3 regions of the Rhizobium sp. 01T417 genome follow, and region 3 is predicted to be linked to each of the others. Evidence: predicted binding sites of a transcription regulator. Region 3 holds the regulator's gene; each other region holds the start of a gene.
What was found. Region 3 encodes LexA, which represses DNA repair genes until DNA is damaged. Its sites were predicted from a motif close to TGTTCNNNNTGTGTTCNG; they were not measured.
Positions count from the first base shown of each region.

Region 1: the regulator LexA is predicted to act here: its motif matches at 2,721-2,738, upstream of AC1DPR_RS04985 (DNA recombination protein RmuC).
Region 2: the regulator LexA is predicted to act here: its motif matches at 2,159-2,176, upstream of uvrA (excinuclease ABC subunit UvrA).

Region 1 covers NZ_JBFTQH010000003.1:232,210-236,454, forward strand. The annotation lists gene AC1DPR_RS04975 (methyl-accepting chemotaxis protein) at 1-293, opposite strand, end outside; gene AC1DPR_RS04980 (ribokinase) at 514-1,413, opposite strand; gene AC1DPR_RS04985 (DNA recombination protein RmuC) at 1,462-2,688, opposite strand; gene AC1DPR_RS04990 (methyl-accepting chemotaxis protein) at 2,884-4,245, shown strand, end outside.
Region 2 covers NZ_JBFTQH010000001.1:397,926-402,170, reverse strand. The annotation lists gene gyrA (DNA gyrase subunit A) at 1-511, opposite strand, end outside; gene AC1DPR_RS01935 (MarC family protein) at 738-1,379, shown strand; gene AC1DPR_RS01930 (single-stranded DNA-binding protein) at 1,508-2,047, opposite strand; gene uvrA (excinuclease ABC subunit UvrA) at 2,297-4,245, shown strand, end outside.
Region 3 covers NZ_JBFTQH010000022.1:1,593-5,837, reverse strand. The annotation lists gene kdsA (3-deoxy-8-phosphooctulonate synthase) at 1-825, opposite strand, end outside; gene AC1DPR_RS20340 (VOC family protein) at 822-1,706, opposite strand; gene lexA (transcriptional repressor LexA) at 1,906-2,622, shown strand; gene AC1DPR_RS20330 (hypothetical protein) at 2,603-3,337, opposite strand; gene AC1DPR_RS20325 (ComEC/Rec2 family competence protein) at 3,328-3,684, opposite strand.

The DNA of each region.
Region 1 (4,245 bases), on a different contig from region 3:
TTTGCCTTCAGCATGTCCAGAACGGCCTTGCGGTCGAGATATTTGCCCTCCTGACCATGACCGATCGTGCCGGCCATCGAGCGCGCGGCCCCTGCCAGCTCGCCGACGGATGAGGCAACCTCGTTGGCGATAGCCTTCGCCTCGAGATTAGCTTGGTCCATGGTGAGGGTCCGCACGCGGTTGCGCGTCTCGCCGATGAGGAAGAAGTTGGAAATGAGGAGGACGAGGGCGATGGCAACGCCCGTAATGAGGATAAGCTTGGCTGCAAGCGATTTCATGCGAAAGATGAACATGGATTCCTCGGGAAGCAAGGATGTGCCGTACGGGGCATTCATCGGCACAGGGGACGAGGGCGTCGCCCCCTCATGGAGCAGCCGTGACAGAAGCCGACCCCTTGGCGAAGGCCGGCGATGGCTGGAACATCGCCGGAAACCTATTAAATTTGAATGAAATCTAATGAAAACAGAAGCTGCATACGGCAAACCGCCCCGATATGTCGCGGGGCGAATTGCCCTATAGCTCGTTTGCGACTTCGGCGCTTGATGGGATCGATGGCTGAGCGCCTTGCTTGAGGCAGGCGAGCGATCCTGCGACGGCGGCCCGCCGCAGCGATGCCTCGAAATCGAGGCCTTCGTCCAGGCTCGCGGCGAAATAGCCGCAGAACGTGTCGCCGGCACCGACCGTATCGACAGGCTCGATCTTCAATCCCTTCGCACGGGAGATGACGCCGTCGCGGATTGCGATGACGCCGTCTGCGCCGAGCGTCACGATCAGGGTTTGCCCCGTCTCCGCATTGAGTCGTTTCAACGCGGCCTCGCGATCCGCCGTGCCCATGTTTTCCTGGCCGGCAAGACGCTCGAACTCGGTTTCGTTCGCGATCACGATGTCGGCAAGGCGGCCGAGGCGTGGAGCGTCTTCGATCAGTGGGGCCAGGTTGAGGATGGACGTGACGCTCTTGGCGCGCGCCGCGGCCAGCGCCCGCTCGACGGCCGGAACGGGCACCTCGAGCTGCAGCATCAGGATGTCGCCCTCCTTCATCGCGTCGATCGCGACGTCGGCATCGGCCGGCGTCATCGTGCCGTTTGCGCCAGGCACAACGGCAATCATGTTCTCGCCGTCACCGCCGACGAGGATCAGTGCGGTTCCGGTCGGCTCGTCGACCTGCTTGACGGTTTCAAGTCCAGTGCCGGCGTCCTTCAAGAGAGCAACCGCCGGCTCCGCAAAGGCGTCGCGGCCGACGGCTCCCGCCATGTGAACGGTTCGGCCGGCGCGTCGCGCCGCAAGTGCCTGATTGGCGCCCTTGCCGCCTGCTGCCGTTGAGAAGCCGTTGCCGGCAACCGTTTCGCCGGGCTTCGGCAAGCGCGCGGTGGTGGCGATGAGGTCCATGTTGATGGAGCCGAAGACTGTGATCATGAGTGTCCCGTCCAATGCTTTTCTTGAGCGCGACACTGCCTGAAGGGCTTACTCGTCGTCAACCACTCTGAGCTTCAGAAGCCCGCTGCGGCTGTCGACGGATTTTGGCGCGCCATCACCGTCCCGCGCCGCGGCCTTGCTGTTGTCGCCGCCCTCGAACTCCAGAGCTTCGATTTTCGCGCCGCGCTTGGTGAGCTTATCGGTGGAGGTGAGGATCTGGTCGACATCTCTTTGCGTCATGGAAAAATGGCTCTGCAGCTTGCGAACACGCTCGTCGAGACGGCCGAGATCGTCCATCAGGTTCGCGACTTCGCCCTGGATGACGTGTGCCTGGGCCCGCATCCGCTGATCTTTCAGGACTGCCTGAATAACCTGGATGGAGAGCATCAGCAGCGAAGGCGACACGATGACGATGCGCGACCGGTGCGCCTTCTGCACGATCGCTTCGAAATTCTCGTGGATCTCCGCGAAGATCGATTCCGACGGCACGAACATGAAGGCCGTGTCCTGCGTCTCGCCCTGGATCAGATATTTCTCGGAGATATCGCGGATGTGCGTTTCCATGTCGCGGCGGAACTGCTGCGAGGCGACCTTGGCTCCGTCAGGTCCGCCGGCGTCCCGGATCGCGTTCCAGGCTTCAAGCGGGAACTTCGCGTCGATCACCAGCGGTGGTGCGCCGTTGGGCATGCGAATGGTGCAGTCCGGGCGCGAGCCATTGGAAAGCGTCTGTTGGAAGGCATAGGCCCCCATCGGAAGGCCGTCGGCGACAATCGTCTCCATGCGCGATTGGCCGAAAGCGCCGCGTGTCTGCTTGTTGGAGAGGATCGCCTGCAAACCGACGACATCTTTCGCCAGTGTCTGGATGTTGTTCTGGGCGGCATCGATGACGGCGAGACGCTCCTGCAGCCGCTGCAGGTTCTCGTGCGTCGATTTGGTCTGCTCGCTGATCGTCGAACTGACGCGCTGCGACATACCATCGAGACGCTGGTTGATCGCCTGGTTGAGCTCGGACTGCCTCGAGCCGAACACTTCGGCCATTGTCGACATGCGCCCGTGCATTTCCGCCTGGATTTTCAGAAGTTCGGCCATTCGAGCATCCGTCTCGGCGGCACGGAGGCTCGCTACCTCGGCCTGCTCGCGCCGCACCTGCCCGCTGCGGACGAGAAGGAGGATCAGCAACAAGACCAGAGCCGCGATCGCGCCTCCGGCGAGCGCCAGCGTGGCAGGACTGATACGGGAAAGGGCGAGGAGAAACGACTCAGAGCTGGTGTTCATTTCGCCACCATAACAAACTCGTGTGGGATGGCTAGATCAAAACGTGAACAACTCGCAAGCCTTCCCAAAGGATTGGCTCGTAGAGGGAACAAACGACAGTTGACAAATCTCAAGTTCATTTAACCTTTGCTCAACCATATTGCGTAAAAGGTCAGGTCAAATTCCCTTTTGCATCAATTACAAAGCAGAGAGATCATGACCAGCCAGCAGTCCGACAGCACGCTCAAGCAACGCCTCGATTTCATCGAGCTGGACGACGGAGCCCGCGCGGCGCTGCGTGAGATGCGCCCGGCAATCTCGGAGTTGCTCGGCGGCGCTCTCGACAAGTTTTACGCGAAGCTGGCAAGGACGTCTGAGGTCGCAAGTCTCTTTGCCGATAAAGCGCATATGGGACATGCCAAGAAGCGCCAGGAAGACCACTGGGCCAATCTGGCTGGCGGCAACTTCGACGAAACCTACGTCAAAGGCGTGGTCACGGTGGGCAAGACCCATGCCCGTATTGGCCTCGAGCCTCGCTGGTATATCGGTGGCTACGCGCTGCTGATGAGCGAACTCGTGAAGGGCCTGATGGCCAAGCAGTGGCCCTCCATGTTCGCCAGGCAACAGGGCAAGGTGCTGGCCGAGAAGCTTTCAGCGGTCATCAAGGCCGCGATGCTCGATATGGACTATTCGATCTCGGTCTATCTGGAAGCGCTCGAAGAGAAGCGACGAAAGCTGGAAGAAGAGCGCGTAAAGGCCGAGCAGGATCAGGCCGTTGCGCTCGATCATCTTCGCCGCGGTCTGGAGGCGCTGTCGAACGGCGATCTCGAGGCCACGCTGCCGCCAGATCTCCCCGGTAATTTCAAAGCCATGGCCGACGACTATAACCGCGCCGTCGCCGCTCTTCGCGCGTCCTTTGGCTCGGTGCGGGCAACCTCGGGCGAGATCCTGAGGGGTACGGACGTGATCGCCAAGGCCTCCGATGACCTTGCTTTGCGGACGGCCCAGCAGGCAGCTGGCGTCGAGGAAAGCTCGGCGGCGTTGCAACAGCTTTCGGTCAGTGTCGGACAGACTGCCGCAAACGCCGAAAAGGCATCCGGTGCGGTCCGTGAGACGCAGCAGAAGGCCAAGAACTCCGGCGAACTCGTCACCAGCGCCGTTTCCGCGATGGCCGGCATCGAAAAATCCTCGACCGAGATCGCCAAGATCATCGGCGTCATCGACGAGATTGCTTTTCAGACGAACCTGCTGGCGTTGAACGCCGGCGTGGAGGCTGCGCGTGCCGGCGAAGCGGGCAAGGGCTTTGCCGTCGTGGCGCAAGAGGTCCGCCAACTGGCGCAGCGCACCGCCGACGCCGCCAAGGAGATCAAGAACCTGATTTCGGAAAGCTCGGTCCAGGTGAACGAAGGAGTGGACATCGTCAGCAGCACCGGCGAGGCGCTGAACGACATGATCAACCGCATCGATATCATCAACAGCTTCGTTGCCGATATCGCCGCGGCCGCGCGCGATCAGGCAACCGGGGTCAACGAGGTCAGTGTCGCCATCCGCAACATGGACACGATCACGCAGCAGAAC
Region 2 (4,245 bases), on a different contig from region 3:
ACTTTGCGGGAACAACGACGGGCTCGGACAGCGTGCCGTCATAGTTATCGCGGAAGTCGACCGTTTCCTTGTCGAGATCGTCGAGCAGCGAATGCGCGGCCTTCTGCAGGCGGCACTCTGTGTAGCGTTCGGCCGCCGGCGGATCGCCGTCGACGGAGCCGAAGTTGCCCTGGCCGTCGATCAGCGGAAGGCGGAGCGACCAGTCCTGCGCCATACGCGCTAGCGCGTCGTAGATCGCTGCGTTGCCGTGCGGATGGTATTTACCCATCACATCCCCGGTAACGCGGGCGCATTTGACGTATTTCTTGTTCCAGTCGATGCCGAGTTCGGACATGCCGTAAAGGATGCGCCGGTGCACGGGCTTCAGGCCGTCGCGGACATCAGGCAGGGCGCGGCTAACGATAACGCTCATGGCGTAATCGAGATACGACCGCTGCATTTCCTCCATGATGGAGATGGGCTCGATGCCTGGCGGGAGCTTCCCGCCGCCGGGGGGTGTTTGCTCAGTCAAAACAGATCACGATCTCTTCTAGAATCACTTGAAGATTTATAGCGGAAAGCCTGTTCCTACGCTAATTTTGGCACGCGTTTTGAACAGACTTTTGCGGTCTTATGAGGGCAATGGGAGCCTCTGGGACGGTTATTTGCACCGCCCTAATAACACCATTTGCCAAAATGGTCTCTCCGCATCACAATCGCGCAAAAACCAAGTGTTTATATGGGCTCACGGAGAGACAATGGCAAGCGTCGACCAACTGATCAACGCCTTCACGACGCTGCTTGTCACGATCGACCCGCCTGGTCTTGCTCCACTCTTTCTCGGGCTCACGACCGGCATGAGCCGCAGCCAGCGAAAACAGGTGGCACTGCGCGGCTCGATCATCGCCTTTGTCATTCTTGCCGCTTTCGCCCTGTTCGGGGCCAGCGTGCTCGGGGTGCTCGGAATCTCGATCGGCGCCTTCCGCATTGCCGGTGGTCTTCTGTTGTTCTGGATCGCCTTTGAAATGGTATTCGAGAAGCGGCAGGACCGTAAGGAGAAGACGAGCACAGCCGCAATCACCGTCGATCATATCCATAATATCTCGGTCTTTCCGTTGGCGATCCCTCTGATCGCCGGTCCCGGTGCCATTTCGGCGACGATCCTAATTGCCGGATCGATGCAGGCTTCGCTCGAGCGGGCGCAATTGATCATTGTCATCGCATTGAGCCTGCTGCTGCTGTTTCTCTCGCTGCTCATCGCCGAAAGACTTGATCGCTTCCTCGGCGTAACGGGGCGCGCAATTCTGACACGCCTTCTCGGTGTCATCCTGGCGGCGCTTGCCACGCAGTTCGTCGTCGACGGTTTGAGATCTACCCTCATCACGACGCCAGCCGGCTAGGTCAAAAAGCCGGTTACCTGCACGGCTTCCATCGCGGCAAGCTCGGGGGACGTCCAATCCCGGAGATTGAAAAGCAGACGGCGCACCTTGCGGCGCGCCGTCCAACTTATGCCACGAATACTCTGCGATCAGAACGGGATATCGTCGTCGAGATCGCGCGAGAAGTTTCCACCGCCGCCGCCACCGCTGCTGCGGCCAGATGATTGCGACGGCGCGCCGTAATCGTCGCCGTAGCCACCGCCGCCACCGAAATCGTTGCCGCCGGCATTACTGCCGCGACCACCGCCGAAGCCGGAGCTTGCGCCGCCACCCTCGCCGCGACCGTCCAGCATCGTCAGCGTCGAGCCGAAGCCCTGCAGAACGACTTCCGTCGAATAGCGGTCCTGGCCGTTCTGGTCTTGCCACTTACGCGTCTGCAGCGCGCCTTCGATGTAGAGCTTGGCGCCCTTCTTCACATACTGCTCGACGACCTTGCAGAGGCCTTCGTTGAAGACTACGACCGTATGCCATTCCGTCTTTTCGCGGCGTTCGCCGGAGGTGCGATCACGCCAGGTCTCGGACGTCGCGATGCGAAGGTTGGCGATCGGCCGGCCATCCTGGGTCCGCCGGATTTCGGGGTCAGCGCCCACGTTCCCGATCAGAATTACCTTGTTTACGCTGCCAGCCATACTTTCACCTTACCTGCCGCCCTGCCCGGCGGCGCTTGAAACAATCGGTGCACCTTAAACCATAGAGCGCCGGCGATGGGTGTCCATCGCCGGTTCATCCACAAGGAATTTTGTTCTTTATTTGTTCTAGTTTATCCCTATGATCCTGTCAACCGAATCGAAAACCTTGCAGCAGACGGACATTCAGCCTCGACTCGCCAGCCGGCATCACTAAATAAGGGGCTTGTTCCAGCACAGAAGCAGAAGACGATGAGCGAACTGAAGACGATTTCCATCCGCGGCGCGCGCGAGCACAATTTGAAGGGCATCGATCTCGATCTGCCGCGAAACAAACTCATCGTCATGACCGGCCTTTCGGGATCCGGCAAGTCGTCTCTTGCCTTTGACACGATCTATGCCGAAGGACAGCGACGCTATGTCGAAAGCCTTTCGGCCTATGCGCGCCAGTTCCTTGAAATGATGCAGAAGCCTGACGTCGATCAGATCGACGGCCTGTCGCCAGCGATTTCGATCGAGCAAAAGACGACCTCGCGCAACCCACGCTCGACGGTCGGTACGGTGACTGAGATCTATGACTACATGCGCCTGCTCTTTGCCCGCGTCGGCGTACCCTATTCGCCCGCGACCGGGCTGCCGATCGAGAGCCAGACGGTCAGCCAGATGGTCGATCGCGTGCTGGAATTCGGAGAAGGCACGCGTCTCTATATTCTCGCCCCGCTCGTGCGCGGGCGTAAGGGGGAGTACAAGAAGGAACTGGCAGACCTGATGAAAAAGGGTTTCCAGCGCGTCAAGGTCGACGGCCAATTCTACGAGATCGCCGACGTGCCAGCCCTGGACAAGAAGTACAAGCACGATATCGACGTCGTGGTCGACCGTATTGTGGTGCGGCCGGATACGGCGTCGCGCCTTGCCGACAGCTTCGAGACCTCGCTCAAGCTCGCCGATGGCCTCGCCGTTGCGGAATTCGCCGACAAGCCGCTGCCGCCGGAAGAAACTGCCGCCGGCGGCTCCGCCAACAAGTCGCTTAACGAAACGCATGAACGCGTTCTCTTCTCCGAGAAGTTCGCCTGCCCGGTATCGGGCTTCACCATTCCCGAGATCGAGCCGCGGCTTTTTTCCTTCAACAATCCAGCCGGCGCCTGCCCGACCTGCGACGGTCTCGGAGCGCAGCAGAAGATCGACGCCAACCTGATCGTGCCGGAGCCCGAGCGCACGCTGCGCGATGGCGCCATTGCGCCGTGGGCGAAGTCGACCTCTCCCTATTACAATCAGACGCTCGAAGCTCTCGGTAAGCACTATGGCTTCAAGCTCGGCGCCCGTTGGAACGATCTTTCGGACCAGGCGAAGGATGTCATCCTGAATGGTACCGACGAAAAGATCGAGTTCCACTATGCCGATGGCGCGCGGTCCTATACCACGCACAAGAATTTCGAGGGCATCATCACCAATCTCGAGCGTCGCTGGAAGGAGACGGATTCCGCCTGGGCGCGAGAGGAAATCGAGCGCTATATGTCGGCAGCCCCCTGCCCGTCTTGTGGCGGTTTCCGCCTGAAGCCGGAGGCGCTTGCCGTCAAGATCAATACGCTGCATATCGGCCAGGTGACCGACATGTCGATCCGCGTCGCCCGAGACTGGTTCGAGGTCCTGCCGCAGTCGCTGAGCGCCAAGCAGAACGAGATTGCCGTTCGCATTCTCAAGGAGATCCGCGACCGCCTGCGCTTCCTCAATGACGTAGGCCTGGATTATCTCAGCCTGTCGCGAAACTCCGGCACCTTGTCGGGCGGCGAGAGTCAGCGCATCCGGTTGGCGTCGCAGATCGGTTCCGGCTTGACCGGCGTATTGTATGTCCTCGACGAGCCATCGATCGGTTTGCATCAGCGCGACAACGCCCGGCTGCTTGATACGCTGAAGCACCTTCGCGATATCGGCAACACCGTGATCGTGGTCGAGCATGACGAGGACGCGATCTTGACCGCCGACGATGTCGTCGACATCGGTCCCGCCGCCGGCATTCATGGTGGCCAGGTGATCGCCCATGGCACGCCACAGGAGATCATGGCGAACCCTAAGTCGCTGACCGGCAAATATCTGTCCGGTGAACTCGGCGTTCCGGTTCCCGACGAGCGCCGTAAGCCCAAGAAGGGCAAGGAAATCAAGGTCGTCGGCGCCCGCGGCAACAATCTGAAGAATGTCACCGC
Region 3 (4,245 bases):
ATCGAAGGCCAGCAGCTTTTCGAGAAGCCGCGGCATATCCCGCAGATAGACCATGTTGGGACCATCCGAAGGCGCATTGTCAGGATCCTCGTGGGTTTCCACGAATACGCCAGCGACGCCGACAGCGACCGCCGCACGCGCGAGCGTCTCCACGAACTCGCGCTGCCCTCCGCTCGAACCGCCCTGCCCGCCCGGCTGCTGGACCGAATGCGTGGCGTCGAAGACCACGGGGGCGCCCATCGCCGCCATGACAGGCAGCGATCGCATGTCGGAGACCAGCGTATTGTAGCCGAAGGAAGCACCGCGTTCGCAAAGCAAGATGTTCGGATTTCCGCTCGAATTCAGCTTGTTGAGAACGTTCTTCATGTCCCAGGGCGCGAGGAACTGCCCCTTCTTGACGTTGATGACGCGGCCGGTCTTGGCGGCGGCAACGAGCAGGTCGGTCTGACGGCTGAGGAAAGCTGGGATCTGCAGGATGTCGACGACGGTGGACACCTCGGCACACTGCTCTTCGGTATGAATGTCGGTCAGGACAGGAAAGCCGTATTCCCTCTTGAGATCGGCGAACACTTCAAGCGCCGTTTCGAGGCCGATACCGCGCTGCGCTGACAGCGACGTCCGGTTCGCCTTGTCAAAGGAGGACTTGTAGACGAGGCCGAGACCAAGCTTGTCGCAGAGTTCCTTCAGCACACCGGCGACCATGAAGGCATGCTCGCGGCTCTCCATCTGACAAGGCCCGGCAATCAGCGACAGCTTGCCGGAATTCGAAAAGGTGACGCGGCCGGCGCCTTCGCCGACCACGACTTCGGAATTTGTCTGGCTCATCGTTTCTCCTCGAAGGCGAAGAGAGCGCCCTGTCCGGGCGCGGCCTTCACCAGAATTCGATTGTTCTTGCGCGTATAGGTCATCCCGTTAGCAGCCAATTGCGCTTCTGTCACGGCGAGATCGCCTACTTTGAAAACGATGGCAACACCACGCAGACCGCGATCGTCGGAAGGCGCAGGGATGTCGAAGTAGGCGTCCAGTCCATCCGGGGAGAGAACACTCACTCTGGCATTCGGAGTTGTCACGCTCACACCGAAGGCCTCATTGGTCGTTCCCAAGCTGTGGGCGGCGGCGCGCAGGAATGGTCCAAACGCCTTGGGGTCGGGTGCCCCAAGCACGATCTCTGCGATCCCAACCACCCCATTTGCATGCACTTGCAGGGCTTTCCGGTCGGCTGGCAGCGGGTTGACACGTTGGCATGTGAAGAAAAAGAAATCTGGAGCGCGCAGGTCAACTGCAAAGGCGAGCTTAAATGCAGCCGTCACCTCCGAGCCATCGGGCATCTTCATCGGCCGCTCGAACTGCAGCATCTCGCCGCCATTGATCTTTTCGGACAGAAACCGGGCATGGTCGCGATCGGCATCCGCCGTCGCAAAGACCACGGCAGACAGCCCATCGTCTCCACATCGGAATCGAAAGGCACGGTCCCGCGCGGTGAAGACATTGCCTTTCTGCGCCGAAGCTTCATGCAGTTCGGCATTGGCGACCCCGAGAGGCTCCAGATAAGTTTCGTCGGCGAAGAATATGCAGGCATTCTCGGTCCCAAACGGGTGCCGGGCGTCGGGCGCGACGGTGAATCCCAGCTTTCCGAGACGCTCGCGCGAGAGCCTGATATTTGGAACCGGCAGCACGATGTGGTCCAGCGGATGCGCTTCGCTCATGGCAACTTCTCCGGAATTTGCGAAGATGTGCGCCGGGCAACAGGACAATGCAACCCCCTTCTACGCTTTCGGTCAAATGAGACGCAAAAACTCAGCAAGTTGCAGGCAAGTTTTACGAAAATTTAGGTACTTGCGGAACACATATGGAACATATAGTGTCTGTTCTGGCTTTGTTTCACGACTCTGGGGTTCAACTTCGATGCTGACGCGCAAGCAACAGGAGCTTCTTCTCTTCATTCACGAGCGAATGAAGGAGTCCGGTGTCCCCCCTTCTTTTGATGAAATGAAGGATGCCTTGGACCTCGCGTCGAAGTCAGGCATCCACCGCCTGATTACCGCGCTGGAGGAACGGGGCTTCATTCGCCGACTGCCGAATCGAGCCCGCGCTCTGGAAGTCATCAAACTGCCCGAGGCATATAACCCGAGCCTGCAGCCCCGCCGCGGTTTTTCGCCGAGCGTTATCGAAGGCAGCCTCGGCAAACCACAGCCAGTTGTGGCGCCGAAGCCAGCGCCGCAGGCTGACAACGGCGGTCCTGCCTCTGTACCGGTCATGGGACGGATTGCTGCCGGCGTACCGATTTCGGCAATTCAGAACAATACCCATGACATCACGGTTCCGGCGGACATGCTTGGCCCAGGCGAGCACTATGCGCTTGAGGTCAAGGGCGACTCGATGATCGAGGCCGGCATCTTTGATGGCGACACGGTAATCATCCGCAACGGCAGCACCGCCAATGCCGGCGACATCGTTGTTGCGCTTGTCGATGATGAGGAAGCGACGCTCAAGCGCTTCCGCCGGAAAGGCGCCTCCATCGCACTTGAGGCGGCAAACCCGGCTTACGAGACGCGCATTTTCGGGCCTGACCGTGTCAAGGTCCAGGGCAAGCTTGTCGGCCTCATTCGCCGCTATCATTGAAGGCAAGCGGCTCGCCGTCAAAGGTGCCGCTTCGCCAATTATACGCCCGATGGCGGATCCAAGGGCGGTCGAGCCTCGTATAGGCCGTCGTGACGACGGGGCTACCTTGATCGTCGATCCTTACCTCAGCGGCACCAAAGCGACGCAAGTTTTCGCCGGTGAACAAAAGTGCGCCCGACCGACACCCCGTCGTGCGGAGGCGAGCGGGTGTCACGACGATATCGGCCGTATCGCAGGCAGCGCCGAAGTAAGCGGGATTTTCGACGATCGTCACGACGTAGCCGCTATCGTGCGTGGCTGTGCACCAGACGCCTTTCAGGCATACAAATCGGTTCTCAGCGCTCGTCGCAGCCTGACGTAACGCATCGCGGGCATTGCGCAATTCCACGGCAGATAACCTTTCCGATCTGCCTTGAATGTCCCGCCGCCTGATAGCGTTGACACCCTTCAACAATTGCGGTGGTTGATCTAGCTCCGCGGCGAGCGCCATTCGCCATTGGTCGAAAATGAAGTCAGGCGGATGCGGCCGGTTCGGTGCAAGGACTTGTCCTCTCACAATCGCGACGAGATTGCCGTCTTCGGCAATGACCATGTCGGGCGGCGGTTCGCTCGGCGCAACCACAACAAGCACTGTTGCCAGCGCCGCAATGCCAGCGCCGAGGTAGCGGATCTTGGAGCGCAGAAGGGCAAGTAAGAGGAACCCTGCTACCGCCACAGGAAAATACCAACCCGGCAATCTGCCGATATCGATATTGCCGCCCAGGTCGAGACCATCTGGGCAATGGCGATCACGATGTCGAGCCCGAAACCGGCAATTTTCCATGGAATGACGTCGAGGCCCAAAGGTGTCAGCAGCATAGCGAGCATGCCCATCGGCATCACCACGAAAGAGACCACCGGCATGGCCATGAGATTTGCCGGCAGACCATAAGCGTTGAGCCGGTGGAAGTGCTCGACGGCGAAAAGCGCGGTCGAGAAGCCGCCGATCATCGCGGTCAGCAGGATGCCACCAAAGAAGCATATGATGAAAACGACGGGCGTTACTGCGGCGACCTGCAGCAAGGGATGTTCGTGCGGCGGCCTTCTTGACCAGATCGCGTAAACCGGCGACGAGGGCAAGCGTCGCCGCAAACGACATCCGGAGCTCGGCCGGGGCACTTCCAAGCACGAACCAGAGGATCGCGCCCGCCCCAGCGAAGACGGACGAAACCAGGAAGAACCGCCCATGCTCTATCTCCGTTGCCACGGCGAGACGAAGCCACACGGTACAACGATCCGACGCCGTCCTTATCCGTGTCGGCCACGGCACGAAGGATTGCGTCCGGAAAGTTAGCGGAGGTTCCGCAGGAACTCGTGGCACGAGAAAAGAAGGCTGTGGCGCGCGCCCAAACGCGTCCGCGCCGGGTGTGGCTTCCCTCACCTCCAATGGCCTCAACCCCGGCATGCATTGCGCCCAAAAACAGCCGCCCGTACAACCAGAATGAAAGCTAACGGGCTTCCAAGCAAGAATAATCGATTGAAATCTGAAGGAAAATCGGAAGCCGGAAAAGCTAAGGATAATCATCAGCTTCTGCTATGCGCAGGGGTCATCGCAGAAGTGCCCAAAAGTTGATACTGCGATGC